Regions from separate parts of the Streptomyces sp. STAM6 genome, predicted to be linked through region 2. Evidence: riboswitches for the same ligand, from Rfam matches in the RefSeq annotation. Region 2 holds a riboswitch; the other holds the start of a gene.

Region 1 (9,859 bases), on a different contig from region 2:
CGGGGCCCGGCGGGTCCTCCCCGGCCGGCTCGTCGCCGGCCGGCCTGCCGTCCGCGGTGCCCTCATCGCCCGCGCCGTCGTCCGGGGCCTTACTGCCCGGACCCTCGTCGCCCGGCGGCCCGCGCCCGGCCGGGACACCTCCCACCTCGCCCGGGAGCGGCTCCGCCGACACACCCGCCGCCCCGCCCCGGGAGAGCTCACCCGGCACCCCTGCCGCGACCCCCGCCCGGCCGCCGGCCGGGACACCCACCGACGCCGTCGTACCGGGCCCCCCGGCCACCGGCGGCGACGAGGACGACTTCGGTGACGACGTCGGTGACGACAGCTGACCGCCGTATCTCCGCCCGCGTACGCATCCTGCTCTGGCTGCTTCTCGTGATGGGCGTGGCGCTCGCGGCCGTCGCCATGACCACCCGCTCGATCCTGCTGCGGGACGTGGACCACCGGATCAGCCAGCTGCTGACCCAGGAGACCCGCGAGTTCGCGAACTTCGTCGACCAGGGCGTGGACCCCCACAGCGGCGCACCCTTCACCGAGCCGCGCCGGCTGCTCGAAGTGTTCCTGCAGCGCCAGTACTCCGACCCCGACGAGGAGCTCCTCGGTCTGACCCAGGCCGCCGACGGCGCGGCGCCCGATGTGCTGCGCCAGCCGCGCGACCTCCCCACCGGCGCCCTCGCGCTCCACCGCGACCGGGACGCGCTCGCCAGGATCTTCGCCTCCGGGGCGCGGTCCGGCACCCTCGACCGCCCCGAGGGCGAGGTGCGCTGGGCCAAGGTGCCCATCTCCTCGGCCGGGAACGCGCCGCCCGGCGCGTTCGTCGTCGCCTTCCACCCGGAGCACGAACAGGCCATCGCCGCCGAGGCGTTCCGCACCCAGCTCGCGATCTCCGGTGTGGCACTGCTGATGACGACGGGGATCGGCTGGGCCGTGGCGGGTCGCATCCTCGCCCCGGTACGGGTGGTCCGCCAGACCGCGGCCCAGCTCACCGAGCAGGACCTGACCCGGCGCATCCCGGTTCAGGGCCGCGACGACATCGCCGCGCTGGCCGAGACGTTCAACGCCATGCTCGACCGGCTGGAGCGGGCGTTCGCCGCGCAACGGCAGTTCGCCGACGACGCCGGCCACGAGCTGCGCACGCCCATCACCATCGTGCGGGGGCACCTGGAGCTGATGGGCGACGACCCGGCCGAACAGAAGGAGACCGTCCGGCTCGTGACCGACGAGCTGGACCGGATGAGCCGCATCGTCGAGGACCTGCTGCTGCTCGCCAAGGCCGAGCGCCCCGACTTCATCACCCCGGAACCCGTGCAGCTCGCCGAACTGACCGCCGACGTCTTCGTGAAGGCCAGGGCGCTGGGCGCGCGGCGCTGGGTGCTGGACGGGGTCGCCGACCGCGAGGCCCTGCTGGACCCGCAGCGCATCACCCAGGCCATGGTCCAGCTGGCGGCCAACGCCGTCCAGCACACGGTGCCCGGTCAGCGGATACGGATCGGGTCGCGGGAGCTCGACGGCCGCATCGAGCTGTATGTCGCCGACAGCGGGCCGGGGGTCCCGCCGCAGGACGCCGAGGTCATCTTCGAGCGATTCCGGCGCGGCACCGCCCGCCGCGGGTCGCGCACCGGCGGCGCCGGACTCGGGCTGTCCATCGTCAAGGCCATCGCCGAGGGACATCGCGGGGGCCGCGTCGAACTGCGCCCCACCGAGGGCGGCGGGGCCACGTTCGTACTCGTCGTGGAGGAAGGAAGGGAAGGGGAGCGGTGAACCGCATTCTGATCGCCGAGGACGAGGAGCGGATCGCCGCCTTCGTCGAGAAGGGGCTGCGCGCCAACGGCTTCACCACCACCGTCGCCGGCGACGGCGAAACCGCCCTGGACCACGCCGTCAGCGGCGGTTTCGACCTGATGGTCCTGGACATCGGCCTGCCCGGCCGGGACGGTTTCACCGTGCTGCGCCAGCTGCGCGAGGCCCGGATGAGCCTGCCCGTGATCGTGCTGACCGCCCGTGACTCGGTGCGGGACACGGTGGCCGGGCTGGAGGGCGGGGCCGACGACTGGATGACCAAGCCGTTCCGCTTCGAGGAGCTGCTGGCGCGGGTGCGGCTCCGGCTGCGCACCGCGGCCCGTGCGCCGGAGGTGACGGTGCTGCGCAGCGGCGACCTCAGTCTCGATCTGCGCACCCGCCGGGCCCGTGCGGACGAGCGGACGGTCGATCTGACGGCCCGGGAGTTCGTGCTGCTCGAACTGTTCCTGCGCCACCCGGGCCAGGTGCTGTCGCGGGAGCAGATCCTCTCCCATGTGTGGGGGTACGACTTCGATCCGGGCTCCAACATCGTGGACGTGTATGTGCGGGCGCTGCGCAAGAAGCTCGGCGCGCAGCGACTTCAGACCGTGCGCGGAATGGGCTACCGGATGCCATGACCCGCCCGCACATGAACTTTCCTTCACAAAGCACTCATTGGGGACTCACGGCCCGTATCCAGACTGGTCACCGTGACCCTCTCCCTCGGCAGGGCGGCATGGCTCTGCGCGTGCCTGAGCGTGTGCGCGCTGCTGGCCGTACCGTCCAACTTCCCCGGTCTCGGGGGTGACGCCCGGCTCACCCTGGCCGTCTTCGCCCTCGCCACCGTGGCCTGGATCGCGACGCCCGTCGACGACACGTACATCGCGCTGGGCGCCGGACTGGCGCTCACCGCGACCGGGGTGATCAGCAACGAGACCCTCTTCGCCACGCTCGGTGACGAAACGATCTGGCTGCTGATCTGCGCCTTCGTACTGGCGGCCGCGGTCACCCGGACGGGGCTGGCCGGACGGGCGGCGGCCTTCCTGGTCAGCGGGGCCCGTACGGTCCGGGAGCTGGTCCACCTCACCACCGCCGCCCTCGTCGTCACCTCGTTCGCCGTGCCGGCCACCTCGGGCCGGGCCGCGCTCGCCCTGCCGGTGTTCCTCGCCCTGGCCAGGGTGCTGGCGGACCGGCGGCGGCTGGTCGTGATGCTGGCGCTGCTCTTCCCGTCGGTGGTACTGCTCTCCGCGGTGGCGACCCTGATCGGCGCGGGTGCCCACCTCATCACCGTGAACGTGCTGTGGGAGCAGACCGGGCAGCGACTCGGGTTCGTGGAGTGGCTGCTGCTCGGTCTGCCGCTGGCGCTGGTCAGTTCGCATCTGGCCGCCGAGGCCGTGCTCTGGACGACCACCTCGCGGGGGGACCGGAGGGCGCCGGTGCGCATCACCGTGGAACAGATCCAGGAGCACTCCCCCACCCCCGTCACCGGGCCGCTGTCCACGGCGGAGGCGCGCTGCGCGCTGCTGCTGGCGACGGTGGTGGCGCTGTGGTGCAGCGAGCCGCTGCACCGGGTGTCGCCCGCGGTCGTCGCCCTGATCGGCGCGGTGGTGGCGGCGTCTCCGGCGCTCGGTACCGTGCGGCTCAAGGACGGCTTGAAGACGGTGCCGTGGCCGCTGCTGCTGTTCATGGCGGCGACGATGGCGATGGGCGTGGCGCTCTCCGACTCGGGCGCCGCGAAGTGGCTGGTGTCCGAGCTGCCGGTGCACGCGCCGCCGTGGCTGTTCCTCGGCGCCGTGGTGGTGATCAGTACGGGCGCCCACCTCGTCCTGCAGTCCCGCTCGGCCCGCTCCTCGGTGCTCGTCCCGCTGGTCGTGGCGGCCGCGGCCGCCGCCGGTGTCAATCCGGTGGCCGCGGCGCTCGCCTCCACGGCCGCCGCCGGGTTCTGCCACACCCTGCCCGCCTCCGCCAAGCCGGTCGCGCTCTTCGCCGACCTGCCGGACGGTGTGCCCACCTACACCCCGCGCGACCTGCTGCGGCTGTCCGCGGTGCTCGCCCCGCTCACCGCGGGACTGGTCCTGATCTTCGCCCTGACCGTCTGGCCGCTGCTCGGCGTGCCCGTCCTGATGGAGGCCCACCCATGACGTACCGCATCGCCGTCGCCCCGAGCGGCTTCAAGGAGTCACTGTCCGCGAGCCGGGCCGCCGAGTCCATCGCCGAGGGCGTCCTGCGGGTCCTGCCCGGCGCGGAGCTCGATCTGATCCCGCTGGTCGACGGCGGTGAGGGCACCGCGGAGGCGCTGGCGGCCGCGACGGGCGGACGGCTGGTGCCCTGTGCGGCGACCGGCCCGCTCGGCGCCCGGGTGGACAGCCATTTCGCGATCCTCGGGGACGGTGCCGCGGTCGTCGAGATGGCCGCCGTCGCCGGGTTGTCCCTGGTGCCGCCGGACCGCCGTGACCCGGGCGCCACGACCACGTACGGCGTGGGGGAACTCATCGGCGCCGCCCTGGACTCGGGTGCCAGCCGGGTCCTGGTGGGCTGTGGCGACTCGGGCACGTCCGACGGGGGCGCCGGGGCGCTCCAGGCGCTCGGCGCCCGGCTGCTCGACCACGACGGGCGGGAACTGCCCTGCGGAGGGGCCGCGTTGAAGGGGCTCGCCACCCTGGACACGAGCGGCCTCGATCCCCGGCTGGCGGGGACCGAGCTGCTGGTGGCGTGCAATCCGTACAACGTGCTGTGCGGCGAGCGCGGCGTGGCCCGGGTGTTCGGCCCCCAGAAGGGCGCGACGCCCGGCCAGGTGGAGGAGCTCTCGGCCGCCCTGGACCACTGGGCGGAGGCACTGGCCGAGGCGTTCGACCCGGCCCTCGACCTGCGGTCCGCACCCGGAACCGGGGCGTCCGGCGGGCTGGGGGCGGGCCTCGCGGCCCTCGGCGCCCGGCTACTGCCCCGCTTCGAGGTGCTCCTCGACGGGCTGGACCTCGCCGCCCGGTTCGCCCGCGCCGACCTCGTGATCACCGGGGAGGGCGCCCTGGACGCCCAGACGGTGCGGGGGAAGGTCCCGGGCGAGGTCGCCCGCCGGGCCCGGGAGGCCGGCGTCCCCGTTCTCGCCCTGGCCGGCACCCTGGGCGAGGGCGCGCACGAGGCGGGTCTGGACGCCTACGAGTCGATCGCGCCCGGGCCCCTCCCCCTGTCGGAGGCGCTGGACCGGGCCGCCGAACTGCTCGCGGACGCCACCGAACGGGCCCTTCGCACGGTTCTGGTGGGGACGCGCCTGGTCAGCCGCGGTCGGGTACACAACGCCCGTCCTCCGTGCGGTAGTTCCAGCGCGCCCCGTCCCGCACGAGTTCCTTCACGGCCCGAACGAACCGCTCGACGTGCTCGTCCGGCGTTCCCGCCCCGAAGCTGACCCGGATCGCGTTCAGGGTGCTCCCCCGGTCCCCGGCCGGGCGGACGCCCTCCTCGCTCCGCTCGCCGGGCGCCGTGCCGGGGCCACCGCACTCGGCGACCTCCCGCGGGTCGCCGCCCAGCAGGGTGCGCACCAGCGGGTGGGCGCAGAACAGCCCGTCGCGTACACCGATGCCGTACTCGGCGGACAGCGCCGCCGCGAAGTGGGAGCTGTTCCAGCCCTCGACGACGAAGGAGAGGACACCGACGCGCGGGGCGTCGTCGCCGAAGAGGGAGAGCACCTTCACCTCGGGCACCTCGGCGAGTCCGGCGCGCACGGTGTCGATGAGGTACCGCTCGCGCGCCACGAGGCTGTCGAAGCCCGCCTCGGTGAGGGCCCTGCAGGCGGAGGCGATCGCGTAGACGCCGATGACGTTCGGCGAACCGGCCTCGTGGCGGGCGGCGGTGGTGTGCCACTCGACGTCCACGCCCCCGTCCGCGCTGCGGGCCACCTTCCGGGAGGCGCCCCCGCCCGCGAGGTACGGCTCGGCGTCCCGCAGCCAGTCGGCCCGTCCGGCGAGGACGCCGGAGCCGAACGGCGCGTACAGCTTGTGCCCGGAGAACGCCACCCAGTCGACGTCGAGTTCCCGGACGGAGACCGGGTGGTGGGGGGCGAGCTGCGCGGCGTCCAGCACGATGCGCGCGCCGTGGGCGTGGGCGGCGGCGGCCAGTTCCTTCACCGGCCACAGCTCACCGGTCACGTTCGAGGCGCCGGTGACGCAGACCAGGGCGGGGCCGTGGCCCCCTTCGATCGTCACCGCGCGGTCGGCGAGGGCGCGCTCCAGCGTCGAGACGGCCTGGCCGGGGGTGCGGGGCGCGTCGAGGTACGTCACCCGGGTGTCCTTCCACGGCAGCAGCGAGGCGTGGTGCTCGGTCTCGAAGACGAACACCTGGCAGCCGGCGGGCAGGACGGCGGCGAGCAGGTTGAGCGAGTCGGTGGTGGACCGGGTGAAGACCACCTGGTCGCCGGTCCGGCAGTCCAGGAACTCGGCCACGGCCGCGCGGCTGTTCTCGAAGAGGTCGGTGGACAGCTGGGAGAGGTGGCCGGCGCCGCGGTGGACGCTGCCGTAGTAGGGGGCGTACGCGGCGACGTCGTCCCACACGCGCTGGAGGGCCGGCGCGCTGGCGGCGTAGTCGAGCGCGGCGTAGCCGACTTCGCCACCGGTCACGAGCGGCACGGTGACATCCCTGCCCAGAACGGGCAGCGGGGCACAAACGGACTGGTCGACGGCAACGGCGGTGACAGACATGGCGAACTCCGGTTCGAAGCAGGCGAGATCGCGTCAACGCGCCGGGAAACCGCACGGCGCGGACACGGGAAAGGGCAAAGGGTGTGCCGGAAAAGGGCAAAGGGTGTGCCGGAAAAGGGGCGATACGCCCTATCGCATTCGCTTGCTCACGAGACTGCTCCCTCGAGGACCAGGACCCCAGGGTGTGCAGGGGTCCGCGCTTGCCGCAGACCTCGCTGCCTGCGGCCTGGTCTTCACCCGGGGCACCCCGCCACGGACGGAGGGTTGCCGGACAGCGGGCCGGGGCCTTGGTCGCTGTCACTCATGACCTTGTAGAGCATCTTGCCACACGTCCCGATGTGCGCAAGGCGCGGTCCGTACTCCGGACCGCGCCCGCGTCGCGCCGTGCGGCGCCGGGGAGTTGCCGCGCTCAGGAGTTGCTGGCCGCGACCCAGCGGTCCAGCGTCCGCTTGGCCGCACCCGAGTCGATCGACTCCGCGGCTCTCGCCATGCCGGCCCGGATCTGCTCGGTCAGCGGCGCCCGGGTCGGCTCCAGGGCGACCAGAGCCGCCGCCGAGTTCAGCAGGACGGCGTCCCGCACCGGCCCGGTCTCACCACTCAGCAGGCGCCGCGCCACGTCCGCGTTGTACGACGCGTCCGCGCCCCGCAGCGCCTCCACCGGCACCAGTTCGAGGCCGACGTCCCGCGGGTCGAAGCCCTCCTCGGTGACCTTGCCGCCCTGGACCACCCACACGCGGGAGGTGGAGGTGGTCGTCAGCTCGTCGAGGCCGTCGTCCCCACGGAACACCAGCGCGGACGAGCCGCGCTTGGCGAGCACCCCGGCGATGAGTCCCGCCATCCGGGTGTCGAAGCAGCCGACCGCCGACGCGGTGACCCGGGCGGGGTTGGTCAGCGGGCCGAGGAGGTTGAACGAGGTCGGGATCCCCAGGTCCCTCCGGACCCCGCCGACGAAGCGCATCGAGGGGTGGAACTTGGCCGCGAAGCAGAAGGTGATCCCGGCCTCCTCCACCACCTGCGCCACCCGGGCGGGTGACAGGTCCAGGTTGATGCCGAGCTTCTCCAGCACGTCGGACGAGCCGCTCTGGGAGGACGAGGCCCGGTTGCCGTGCTTGACGACCTTCGCGCCCGCACCGGCGATCACGATGGCGGACATCGTCGAGATGTTGACGGTCCTCGCCCGGTCCCCGCCCGTACCCACGATGTCGACGGCCGGGCCGGGGATGTGCAGCGGCTGCGCGTGGGCGTACATGGCCTCCACGAGTCCGGTGATCTCCTCGACTGTCTCCCCCTTGGCCCGCAGCGCCACCAGGAGACCCGCCATCTGGGCGTCCGAGGCCTCACCGCTCATGATGCGGTCCATCGCCCACGCCGTGTCACCGGCGCTCAGGTCCTGCCCGCCGAGCAGTGCGCTCAGCACCTCGGGCCAGGAACGGCCCGCCGCGGTGTCGCCTCCAGCGGGGTTCACAGCGCTCATGGTCGCTCCTGGTGTCCGGGTGCGGTAAATGACCACTCCACCCTATCGAGGCGGAGGAACGGCAAAGAGCCCCGTCCGGCGATTGGACGGGGCTCGATGCCGTGGCGACCCTCGGGTCAGCGGGACGGGCGATCAGTGGTGGCCGTGGCCACTCGTGATCTCCTTGAACTCCTCGGCGGTGGCCTTGGGGATCTGGTTCCCCTCGCCGAAGTACCCCTTGCTCAGCTTGGCGCGGAGCTTCTCGCGACGCGTGGGCTTGCGCTCCACACCGTTCTCGTCGACGAGCGGACCGAGCTCGGCCGGCTCGTACTGCTCGTGCGCGGTGAGCGCGTGCATCTGGGCCTGGCTGAGCGGCTCGTGGATCTCGACGAACTCACCGTGCGGCAGGCGCTTGATGATGCCGGTCTCGCGTCCGTGCAGCACCTTGTCGCGGTCGCGGCGCTGCAGACCGAGGCAGATCCGCTTGGTGACGATGAACGCGATGACCGGGCCCAGGAAGTAGAAGATCCGGACGAACCACGTGATCGAGTTGATCGACATGTGGAAGTGGGTGGCGAAGATGTCGTTGCCACCACCGATCAGCATGATCATGTAGGCCGTCACCCAGGCGACACCGAGGGCGGTCCGGGTCGGCGCGTTGCGCGGGCGGTCCAGCAGGTGGTGCTCACGCTTGTCGCCGGTGATCCACGACTCGATGAACGGGTAGAGCGCGATCGCACCGAGGACGAGACCGAAGACCACCAGCGGGATGAACACACCCAGCACGAGGGTGTGGCCCCACAGGTTGATCTCCCAGCCCGGCATGACACGGATCAGACCCTCGGCGAAGCCCATGTACCAGTCGGGCTGGGCGCCGGTGGACACCTGGTCCGGACGGTACGGGCCGAGCACCCAGATCGGGTTGATCGTGAAGAGCGCCGCGATGACCGCGATGACACCGAAGACCAGGAAGAAGAAGCCTCCGGCCTTGGCCATGTAGACCGGCAGCAGCGGCATGCCGACGACGTTCTTGTTGGTCCGGCCGGGGCCGGGGAACTGCGTGTGCTTGTGGTAGAAGACCAGGATCAGGTGGGCCACCACGAGGCCGAGCATGATGCCCGGCAGCAGCAGGATGTGGATCGAGTAGAACCGGGCGATGATGTCGTGCCCCGGGAACTCGCCGCCGAACAGGAACATCGAGATGTACGTGCCGACGATCGGCACGGACAGGATCGCGCCCTGCGTGAAGCGGACACCGGTGCCGGAGAGCAGGTCGTCCGGGAGCGAGTAACCGGTGAAACCGGTGAACATGCCGAGGACGAACAGCAGGAAGCCGAACAGCCAGTTGATCTCGCGCGGCTTGCGGAACGCGCCGGTGAAGAAGACGCGCATCATGTGCACGAACATGCCCGCGAGGAAGATCAGCGCGGCCCAGTGGTGGATCTGCCGGATGAGCAGACCACCACGGACGTCGAAGCTGATGTCCAGGGTCGAGGCGTACGCCTCGGTCATGCGGATGCCCTGCATCGGCACGTACGAGCCGTGGTACTCGATCTCGTTCATGCTCGGGTGGAAGAACAGCGTCAGGTACACACCCGTGAGGATGATGATGATGAAGCTGTAGAGGCAGATCTCACCCAGCATGAAGGACCAGTGGTCCGGGAAGATCTTGCGCATGTTGGCCTTGGCCAGGGAGTAGATCCCGAGCCGGCCGTCCGCCCAGTCGGCCACCCGCTCGCCGGCGGGCGCCTTGCGCTGTGCGTCCTTTGCGGTCGTGGTGCTCATCCGCGCTCCCAGAATGCAGGACCGACGGGCTCGTCGAAGTCGCCGAGCGCCTCGAGGAAGCCCTTGTCATTGACGCCGATCCGCAGCTGCGGCAGGGCGTGCCCGGCCGGGCCGAAGATGACGCGGGCGCCGTCGGAGAGGTCGAAGGTGG
Region 2 (9,859 bases):
CAGCGCCGTGTCGAGGTTGCACCGCCCCAGATCCACGAGCGGGAACGGCAGATCGCCCGCGACCGACACCGGATCCACCCGCAGCGAAGGCAGGGTCACCCCCACCTCGACCAGCTCGTTACGGAGCTGGGTCACCACTTCCTCCGCCGCACGCAGCCGATCCATGCCCCGCAACCCCATGACCAGGCACCTCCACGCTCGGTGTTCGCTTTACCCACACAGCGTGGTCGACATGGCCTCGACCTGAACAGCGATGACGGCTCAACAACCCCATCTGTGCTAACGGGAGTTGACACGCGCCCGGTCCGGCGGATCGAGATCCGCCCTCCTCGCCGCGGGCCCTGCCCGGCACGGAACTGCGCCACGCCCGCGAGAACGCCGGCCCCGGCCGGGAAGCGCCGGGCCGGCCGCCGTTCCCCCGGGGCTCAGCCCTCGGGGCCGATACTTCGCTCCATCAGCCGCCGCAGGGCCGCGAGGTCCCTGCGGTTGGCGCGGCGGACCGCCACCGTGGCCATGCGACTGCCTTCGCCGCGGTTCCTGAGCGTCATGCGCGTGCGCTCGCCGGCGACGCCGTACGGTTCCCAGGCGTACGTGGTCTCCATGGGGAAGGGCCCCTCGGTCGTGCGCATCACCAGGCGCCGCCCGGGGTCGTACGCGACGATCTCGTACGTGTAGACGAGCCGCCGCCCCAGGAAGCGGGCCACGAACCGGACGCGGGCGCCGACCTCCACGACGGAGGAGGTCTCCCACTCGACCGAGACGATGTTGGCGTACCACTCGGGCGCGGTCGACGGGTCGGCGGCATATGCGGCGACCCGCTCGCAGGGGGCGTCGATCACGGTCTCGGTCAGGACGTCGACGGCCATAACCCCAGCGTAGGCCCGAAGCTCCAGCCCCGATCGCCGAGCCCTCTTTACGAGGAATGGTGGTAAGGGCCTGTCTGCAACCCACCCGCCCACCCGCTGAGTTGGCAACAAGTATGACTATGCGGAGTGCATTTGCCACGGAGGGTGATCTCCCTCTAGCGTCCCGCATAACGAAACAGCCCCCGCCCGGTGCGGGAACACCTGCGGGGGCTTGACCTCTAGATCGAAGGACTCTCGATCCATGGCTGACAGCCAGCTTAGTGCCGCCGCGCACCCTCTCGCCAACCCCGGCTACGGCAAGCGCTCCGCGCCGGGCCAACACCGGGCGACGACCAGCGACTTCGCCCATCTGCCCCGGCGGGAAGCCGCCATCGCGGGGTACATCGACCGGTTGACGGACGGCGCGGACATCTCCTACAAGACCCTCGCCAAAGTCCTGCCGGACTACGGCCAGTGCGCCGTGCGCACCGCGCTCAACAACCTCGTCCGCGCCGGGCACCTGCGTCGGGGGCAGGAGCACATCGCGGGCTCCGGCAGCCGGCTGTGGGTGACCCGCACCTGGTGGTCGCGCACCCCGCGGGACGACGCCTGGTGGGCGGCGTTCCAGCGCGGGGACGTGCCGGAGGACGAACCGCCCCGGCGGCAGACCCGTTCGCGGGCGTACATCCTGCTCGCCGCACTGGGGCGCGAGGCGCCCACGATGTCGCTGTCCGCGACCGAATGCGTCGCGCTCGCGCCGCTGGTGACCGAGTGGTTCGACCGGGGTGCGACGGAGGCGCAGATCATGACCGCCCTGACGGCGGGCCTCCCGACACCGGTCCACCACCCGCTGGCCCTGGCCCGCACCCGCCTGACGACCAAGATCCCACCGCCCCGGACCGTACCCGAACGCCCTCCCCTGCGCGTCCTGGAGTGCGCCACGTGCGGTGCGCCTGCCCGCCCGGAGGCTTTGCTGGGTGGCGACTGCGCACCCTGCCGGGGCGAGCCCCTGCCCGTACGGCGACCGAGCCTGTCCCCGGACCGGGTCCGAGCCCGAGCCGCCCAGGCGCGGGCGAACCTCCAACCCGAAGGAAGCCGTACGTGACCACCGGGGCCGCCCCCGCTCGCGCTGCGGGGGCCCATGGGCCGGACGTATCGTGGGAGAGGCGCCACCCCAGCATCGATGCGTGACCTTCGGTGTGAGGAGGAGGCGAAGCCCCGTGAGGCGTTCGGTCCTCGCGCTCGCCATGACGAGCGCTCTCTCGGTCGCCACCGTCGTTCCGGCCACCGCATCGGCCGAGACGGTCCCGGCCACCCACAACATGAACTGCGGTGCGGTGGAGAAGGACAGACCACCTGGCACCGGCACCAGCCGCTTCGGGTTCGACATCCTGTTCCCCTCCATCGCGGTGGCGTGCCTGATCAACGAGGAGCGCGCCAGGCGCGGGCTTCCACAGGTCGAATGGCAGGACGCCCTCGTGCAGGCGGCGCAGAAACACGCGCGGGCCGCCGTGAACATCAAGTGGTGGGGGCCCGGCAAGGACTCGCACACCAATCCGCAGACCGGTTCGAAGCCGGTCGACCGGATCCGGTCGGAGGGCTACTGCGCCCACGGGCGGTCGTGGCGGGTCAACGAGGTCACCTACAACGGGTGGGGTTCCGGCCATGGAACGCCTCGGGCGGCGGTGAACTGGTGGGTCAATGTGAGCAAATGGGGCCACCGGGAGATCGTTCTGGACCCGAACCTGCGTGACATAGGCGCCGCGGCGCGCGGCGGGGCGGCCGATCCGGCGGGGGCCGGGTTCAGCGACGCGGGCACGTTCGTCGTGACCTTCGGGGTCTGCGCCTAGGGCGTGTTGCGAAAGTGGCGTCGTCCGCCCGGGGGGCGGGGCCGGGGGCGTGTGCGCCGGCGGCGGAAACGCCCGAGGGCGGCACCCCCTGGGAGAAGGGGTGCCGCCCTCGGTCAAGGACGGTGATCAACCAGAGGTCGATCAGAAGTCCATGTCACCGCCCGGCATGCCGCCCGGAGCGCCGGCAGCGGCCTTCTCCGGCTTGTCGGCGATGACGGCCTCGGTGGTGAGGAACAGCGCCGCGATGGAGGCCGCGTTCTGCAGAGCGGAACGGGTCACCTTCGCGGGGTCGAGGATGCCCTCGGCGATCATGTCGACGTACTCGCCGGTCGCGGCGTTCAGGCCGTGGCCGATCGGAAGGTTGCGCACCTTCTCGACGACGACGCCGCCCTCGAGGCCACCGTTGACGGCGATCTGCTTCAGCGGGGCCTCCAGCGCCAGCTTCACCGCGGCGGCACCGGTCGCCTCGTCACCCTCGAGCTCCAGCTTCTCGAAGACCGAGGAGGCCTGCAGCAGGGCCACGCCACCACCGGCGACGATGCCCTCCTCGACGGCGGCCTTGGCGTTGCGCACCGCGTCCTCGATGCGGTGCTTGCGCTCCTTGAGCTCGACCTCGGTGGCGGCACCGGCCTTGATGACGGCCACGCCGCCGGCCAGCTTCGCCAGACGCTCCTGGAGCTTCTCGCGGTCGTAGTCCGAGTCGGAGTTCTCGATCTCGGCGCGGATCTGGTTGACGCGACCGGCAACCTGGTCGCTGTCACCGGCACCGTCGACGATCGTGGTCTCGTCCTTGGTGATGACGACCTTGCGGGCGCGGCCCAGCAGGTCCAGGCCGGCGTTCTCGAGCTTGAGGCCGACCTCCTCGGAGATGACCTGGCCACCGGTGAGGATGGCGATGTCGTTCAGCATGGCCTTGCGGCGGTCGCCGAAGCCCGGGGCCTTGACGGCGACGGACTTGAAGGTGCCGCGGATCTTGTTGACGACCAGGGTCGACAGGGCCTCGCCCTCGACGTCCTCGGCGATGATCAGCAGCGGCTTGCCGGACTGCATGACCTTCTCCAGCAGCGGAAGGAGGTCCTTCACGTTGCTGACCTTGGAGTTGACGATGAGGATGTACGGGTCGTCGAGCGACGCCTCCATACGCTCCATGTCGGTGGCGAAGTACGCCGAGATGTAGCCCTTGTCGAAGCGCATACCCTCGGTGAGCTCCAGCTCCAGACCGAAGGTCTGGGACTCCTCGACGGTGATGACGCCTTCCTTGCCGACCTTGTCCATGGCCTCGGCGATGAGCTCACCGATCTGGGTGTCGGCGGCGGAGATGGAGGCCGTGGAAGCGATCTGCTCCTTGGTCTCGACATCCTTCGCCTGCTCCAGCAGCGCGCCGGAGACGGCCTCGACGGCCTTCTCGATGCCGCGCTTCAGGGCCATCGGGTTCGCACCGGCGGCGACGTTGCGCAGACCCTCGCGGACGAGCGCCTGGGCGAGGACGGTCGCGGTGGTCGTACCGTCACCGGCGACGTCGTCCGTCTTCTTGGCGACTTCCTTGACCAGCTCGGCGCCGATCTTCTCGTACGGGTCCTCGAGCTCGATCTCCTTGGCGATGGAGACACCGTCGTTGGTGATCGTGGGGGCGCCCCACTTCTTCTCGAGGACGACGTTGCGACCCTTGGGGCCCAGGGTCACCTTGACGGCGTCGGCGAGCTGGTTCATGCCGCGCTCGAGGCCGCGCCGTGCCTCCTCGTCGAACGCGATGATCTTGGCCATGTGAAGTGGTCCTCCCGGACGGGGTGGAAACGCAAACGGACCGTGCTGGTGCCCGCGACGGACGGCCTGCGCGCCCAGTGGTTCCTTGCCCCACTCGGCCTGCGGACCTCACCGACCCGATCCAAGTTCTGTCACTCTCACCTTCAGAGTGCTAACGCCAATGATTAGCACTCGACCCTGGAGAGTGCAAGGCCGCTCCACGGGAGCGTCGCCGGGAGGATGGCGGTCGGGCGGCGGGAGGGCGCGAGCGGCGCCCGCGGATCGGCCCCCTCCGGGGGCCGTCCCGGGCATGCGCGAGGGGCCCGCATCCCTCCTCGGATACGGGCCCCTCGACGCTGCTGAAGTCGATGGTCGATCGAACGCGCGGCTCTCAGCCGGCGGCGAGCTTGACCATGTCCGCCTGCGGACCCTTCTGGCCCTGCGAGATCTCGAACTCGACCCGCTGACCTTCTTCAAGGGTGCGGTAGCCGTCCATCTGGATCGCGCTGTAGTGGACGAAAACATCCGCACCACCGTCGACCGCGATGAAGCCGTACCCCTTCTCCGCGTTGAACCACTTGACGGTGCCCTGAGCCATGCCTAACTCCCCTATTACTGGCCCTTGCACAGGACCGCACTTCGCGGACCCGGGTCAGACCTCACCCACTGACAGTTCCCCTATGCCCAGGGGGCATGGGGAGACCCCATGAGCGTGCGCCGGAACGCGTCGACCGCCGCTGAATGTATCTGCCCAACTGCCGTCTGCAACAGGTCAATCGGACGAGAATTCCGAGCACGAGTGAACGGAAAAGGTGGCCGAATTCGGCGGAACCCCGGGCAAGTCGGGCCGGGCAAAGCGCGCATATGGCGCAAAATGCAGGGGTACTTTGACTGCATCTTGTCGCGCCGGGCTGCATTTTCATATGCACGTGACATGGGCTGCGGCGGGGACTTCCCCAACTCTACCGCGCTCAACCATGCAGAATTGCCCCCTCCGCTTCTCTCGCGGAGGGGGCAATCGTGGTGACTCTGCGTGTCCGCAGGGGCTGCGGCGGGACGGTTCAGCAGCCGCCGGCCACGGCGGGAATGATCGAGACGCCCGCACCGTCCGGCGTGGCGGTACCCAGACCGTCCTCGAAGCGCACGTCGTCGTCGTTGACGTACACGTTCACGAACCGGCGCAGCTTGCCCTGGTCGTCCAGGACGCGGGCGGCGATGCCCGGGTGGTTCTTCTCCAGGGACTCGATGACCTCGGAGAGGGTCGAGCCCTCCGCCGGGACCTCGGCCCGACCGCCGGTGTAGGTGCGGAGGATGGTGGGGATGCGGACATTGACGCTCATGCGAGGCCAGCCTCTCGGAAAGAGTCCAGGTTGGGGCTGATGACCGCGGACATGCCCGTGGTGGGGGCCACCGCGTCAAGGGTCTTGAGGCCGTCACCGGTGTTGACGACGACCGTGGTGAGGGCGGGGTCGATGACGCCGGCCTCGATCAGCTTCTTCGCGACTCCGAGGGTCGTCCCGCCGGCGGTCTCCGTGAAGATGCCCTCCGTGCGCGCCAGCAGCTTGATCGCGTCCACGATCTGCTCGTCGGTCACGTCCTCGACGGCACCGCCGGTGCGGCGGCAGATGTCCAGGACGTACGGGCCGTCCGCCGGGTTGCCGATGGCGAGCGACTTGGCGATGGTGCTGGGCTTCTGCGGGCGCACCACCTCGTGCCCGGCCTTGAAGGCCACCGACACCGGCGAGCAGCCCTCGGCCTGGGCACCGAAGATCTTGTACGGCTTGTCCTCCACGAGGCCCAGCTTGATCAGCTCCTGCAGACCCTTGTCGATCTTGGTGAGCTGGGAGCCGGAAGCGATGGGGATGACGATCTGGTCGGGCAGCCGCCAGCCGAGCTGCTCGCAGATCTCGTACGCCAGCGTCTTGGAGCCCTCGGCGTAGTACGGCCGCAGGTTGACGTTGACGAATCCCCAGCCTTCGCCCAGCGGGTCGCCGATGAGTTCGGAGCAGAAGCGGTTCACGTCGTCGTAGTTGCCCTCGATGCCGACGAGCTCGCCGCCGTACACCGCGGCCATGACGACCTTGCCCTGCTCCAGGTCGTGCGGGATGAACACGCAGGAGCGGAAACCGGCCCGGGCGGCGGCGGCGCCGACCGCGCCGGCCAGGTTGCCGGTGGAGGAGCAGGACAGGGTGGTGAAGCCGAAGGCGCGGGCGGCCTCGATGGCCTGGGCGACGACACGGTCCTTGAAGGAGTGCGTCGGGTTGCCGGAGTCGTCCTTGACGAAGAGCTTGCCCGGCTCGACGCCCAGTTCACGGGCGAGGTTGTCGGCCTGGACGAGCTGGGTCCAGCCGGGGTTCAGGTTCGGCTTGTCGGCCACGTCGGCCGGGACGGGCAGCAGGGGCGCGTACCGCCAGATGTTGGCGGGGCCGGCCTCGATCCGCTTGCGCAGGGCCTCGGCGTCGCCGCTCGGCAGGTCGTAGGCGATCTCGAGCGGCCCGAAACACTCGGCACAGGCGAAAATGGGTCCCAGCGGGAAGCGCTCGCCGCATTCGCGGCAGGAGAGTGCGGACGCAGGCCCGAGGTCGACGGTCGTGGGGCTGTCGGTGGCAACAGTCTGTACAGCCATGGAGGCGAGGCCCTTTCTCCTCATCTTCCTCACGACGCATTTCGCCGCGAGACGGATTTGGCACCTTCCCTAGCCGGGGCCTCGCGTGCTGAGACGTGCGAGTGCCGACTGGAGGGTTGCCGGGGCTTCAACGGGCCGTGTCCCTCTGCCCCTCTGGATGAGCGGTATTCGATTGTTCGCGGCAGGACCCCCGACATGCGACGGTCATCCGCGTTGTTCAAGACTGTAACCGAACCCCCGGACGGTTGAGACGGTCGTCCGATCCGCGAGATGGAGATCACGTGCTGGAAGAGGTGGAGCGCTGGCTGGACCGGCGGTCCTGGTCCGTGGCGGACCGCCCGCTGGACCGGATCCTCGCCGCCAAGCAGGGCACCACGATCAGCGTGGTGCTCCCCGCGCTGAACGAGGAGGCGACGGTCGGTGACATCGTCGCGGTGATCCGGCGCGAGCTGATGTCACGGGCGGTGCCGCTCGTCGACGAGCTGGTGGTGATCGACTCGGGTTCGACGGACCGCACCGCCGAGGTCGCCGCCGCGGCCGGGGCGAGGGTGGTGGCGCGGGACGCGATCCTGCCGCGCATACCGGCCGTTCCGGGCAAGGGCGAGGTGCTCTGGCGGTCACTGATGGTGACCAGCGGTGACATCATCTGCTTCATCGACGCGGATCTGCGGGACTTCTCGGCCGATTTCGTCAGCGGCGTCGTGGGGCCGATGCTCACCGACCCGCCGGTGCAGTTCGTCAAGGCGATGTACGACCGGCCGCTGACGGTGTCCGGCGAGCCCGCCTCCGGCGGCACCGTCGCGGGTCAGGGAGGCCGGGTGACCGAGCTGGTGGCGCGTCCGCTGCTGAATCTGCACTGGCCGCAGCTGGCCGGGTTCGTCCAGCCGCTGGGCGGGGAGTACGCGGCGCGGCGCTCCCTGCTGGAGCGGCTGCCCTTCCCGGTCGGTTACGGAGTGGAGCTGGGGCTGCTGGTGGACGCGCTGCACACGGTGGGCCTGGACGCGCTGGCCCAGGTGGACGTGGGGGTGCGCAAGCACCGGCACCAGGACGACCGGGCGCTCGGGCGGATGGCGGCGGCGATCTACCGGACGGCACAGCTGCGGCTGTCGAGGGGGCACCTGGTGCGGCCGAGGCTCACCCAGTTCGACCGGGGCGAGGAGGGCTTCGTGCCGCGCACGCACCCGGTGGACACCGAGGAGCGGCCGCCGATGGCCGAAATCGCCGAGTACGCGCAGCGGCGCCGGGTGGCGTGAGCGGCCGTACGTTTGAGCGTTTCCGGTACGGGCTAGGTTCGGCTACATGGCTTCCGAGCAGGGTGCTTCCGAGCACGGTGAAAAGGCCCGGGTCCTCGTCGCCTCGAACCGCGGGCCGGTCAGCTATGTGCCGCACGCGGACGGCACGCTGGACGCCCGGCGGGGCGGTGGCGGACTGGTGTCCGGGCTGTCGGCGATCGGACCGGACGCGGGCGCGCTGTGGGTGTGCGCGGCGCTGACCGACGGCGACCGCGAGGCGGTGCGGCGCGGGGTCGGCGAACCCGGCGTGCTGATGCTCGACATCGACGCGCGCGTGCACGCGGACGCGTACAACGGAGTGGCGAACTCGGTGCTGTGGTTCGTCCACCACATGCTGTACCAGACGCCGCTGGAGCCGGTCTTCGGCTCGGAGTTCCGGCGGCAGTGGGCGGCGTACCGGATCTACAACCGGGCGTTCGCCGAGGCGCTGGCGGCCGAGGCCGCCGACGACGCCGTGGTGCTGGTGCAGGACTATCACCTGGCGCTCGTGCCGGGAATGCTGCGGGAGCTCCGCCCGGACCTGCGGATCGGGCACTTCTCGCACACCCCGTGGGCGCCGCCGGAATACTTCCGGATGCTGCCCGACGACATCGCGGAGGAATTGCTGCTGGGGATGCTCGGCGCGGACCGGCTCGGGTTCCTGACCCGGCGCTGGCTCATGGCGTTCCAGAACTGCTGCGCGGCCGTGCTCGCCCCCTACGACGGGCGGACGAGCTGGCCCAAGGACCAGGAGCCGGCGTTCGAGTACGCCCTGCCGGGCCGGCCGCGCAGGCGGACCCGGCTCGGGGTGCACGGCCTGGGCGCGGACGCCGACTTCCTGCGGGAGCGGTCGCGCCGCTCGGACGTGGAGGACCGGATGGCGGTGCTGCGGGAGCAGGTCGGCGACCGCAGGACGATCATCCGGGTGGACCGTACGGAGCTGTCGAAGAACATCGTGCGGGGCCTGCTGGCGTACGAGACGCTCCTGGAAGAGCGCCCGGAGTGGCGCGAGCGGGTGGTGCACATCGCGTTCGCCTACCCCTCCAGGCAGGACCTCCCGGTGTACCGGGACTACACCGCGGAGGTGTCGCGGGTCTCCGACGCCATCAACGCCCGGTTCGGTACGGAGGACTGGACGCCGGTCCTGCTGCATGTGAAGGACGACTTCGCCCGCTCCCTGGCCGCCTACCGGCTGGCCGACGTGGCACTGGTCAACCCGATCCGGGACGGCATGAACCTGGTCGCCAAGGAGGTTCCGGTCGTCTCCGACGAGGGCTGCGCGCTGGTCCTGTCGCGGGAGGCGGGGGCGTACGCGGAGCTGCACGAGGACGCGGTGACGGTGAACCCGTACGACGTGACGGGTACGGCGCGGGCGCTGCACGAGGCACTGTCCATGCCGCCCGCCGAACGCGCGGAACGCACCAAGCGCCTCGCGGCCGCGGCCACGGCCCTGCCGCCGGAGCGCTGGTTCCTGGACCAGCTGGCGGCCCTGCGGGACGTGTGAACCGCCCGGCCTGTGCGGCG

The links. Region 2 has a riboswitch for S-adenosylmethionine ahead of thrC (threonine synthase). Riboswitches for the same ligand answer to the same signal wherever they lie in the genome.
Region 1: linked by a shared signal. The riboswitch ahead of ACY34K_RS01870 (aminotransferase class V-fold PLP-dependent enzyme) and the one ahead of thrC (threonine synthase) in region 2 are both predicted to bind S-adenosylmethionine.

What each region holds. Positions count from the first base shown of each region.
Region 1 covers NZ_JBUEFZ010000001.1:397,479-407,337, forward strand. Annotated here, with positions in the region: gene ACY34K_RS01850 (sensor histidine kinase) at 379-1,761, shown strand; gene ACY34K_RS01855 (response regulator transcription factor) at 1,758-2,417, shown strand; gene ACY34K_RS01860 (SLC13 family permease) at 2,490-3,920, shown strand; partial or broken gene ACY34K_RS01865 (glycerate kinase family protein) at 3,917-5,053, shown strand; gene ACY34K_RS01870 (aminotransferase class V-fold PLP-dependent enzyme) at 5,052-6,470, opposite strand; SAM riboswitch class IV at 6,662-6,779, opposite strand; gene trpD (anthranilate phosphoribosyltransferase) at 6,880-7,944, opposite strand; gene qcrB (cytochrome bc1 complex cytochrome b subunit) at 8,077-9,708, opposite strand; gene qcrA (cytochrome bc1 complex Rieske iron-sulfur subunit) at 9,705-9,859, opposite strand, start outside.
Region 2 covers NZ_JBUEFZ010000013.1:21,355-31,213, forward strand. Annotated here, with positions in the region: gene ACY34K_RS17500 (hypothetical protein) at 1-165, opposite strand, end outside; gene ACY34K_RS17505 (SRPBCC family protein) at 426-866, opposite strand; gene ACY34K_RS17510 (hypothetical protein) at 1,108-1,950, shown strand; gene ACY34K_RS17515 (CAP domain-containing protein) at 2,066-2,695, shown strand; gene groL (chaperonin GroEL) at 2,837-4,459, opposite strand; gene ACY34K_RS17525 (cold-shock protein) at 4,830-5,036, opposite strand; gene ACY34K_RS17530 (MoaD/ThiS family protein) at 5,500-5,778, opposite strand; gene thrC (threonine synthase) at 5,775-7,088, opposite strand; SAM riboswitch class I at 7,082-7,228, opposite strand; gene ACY34K_RS17540 (glucosyl-3-phosphoglycerate synthase) at 7,346-8,317, shown strand; gene ACY34K_RS17545 (alpha,alpha-trehalose-phosphate synthase (UDP-forming)) at 8,364-9,839, shown strand.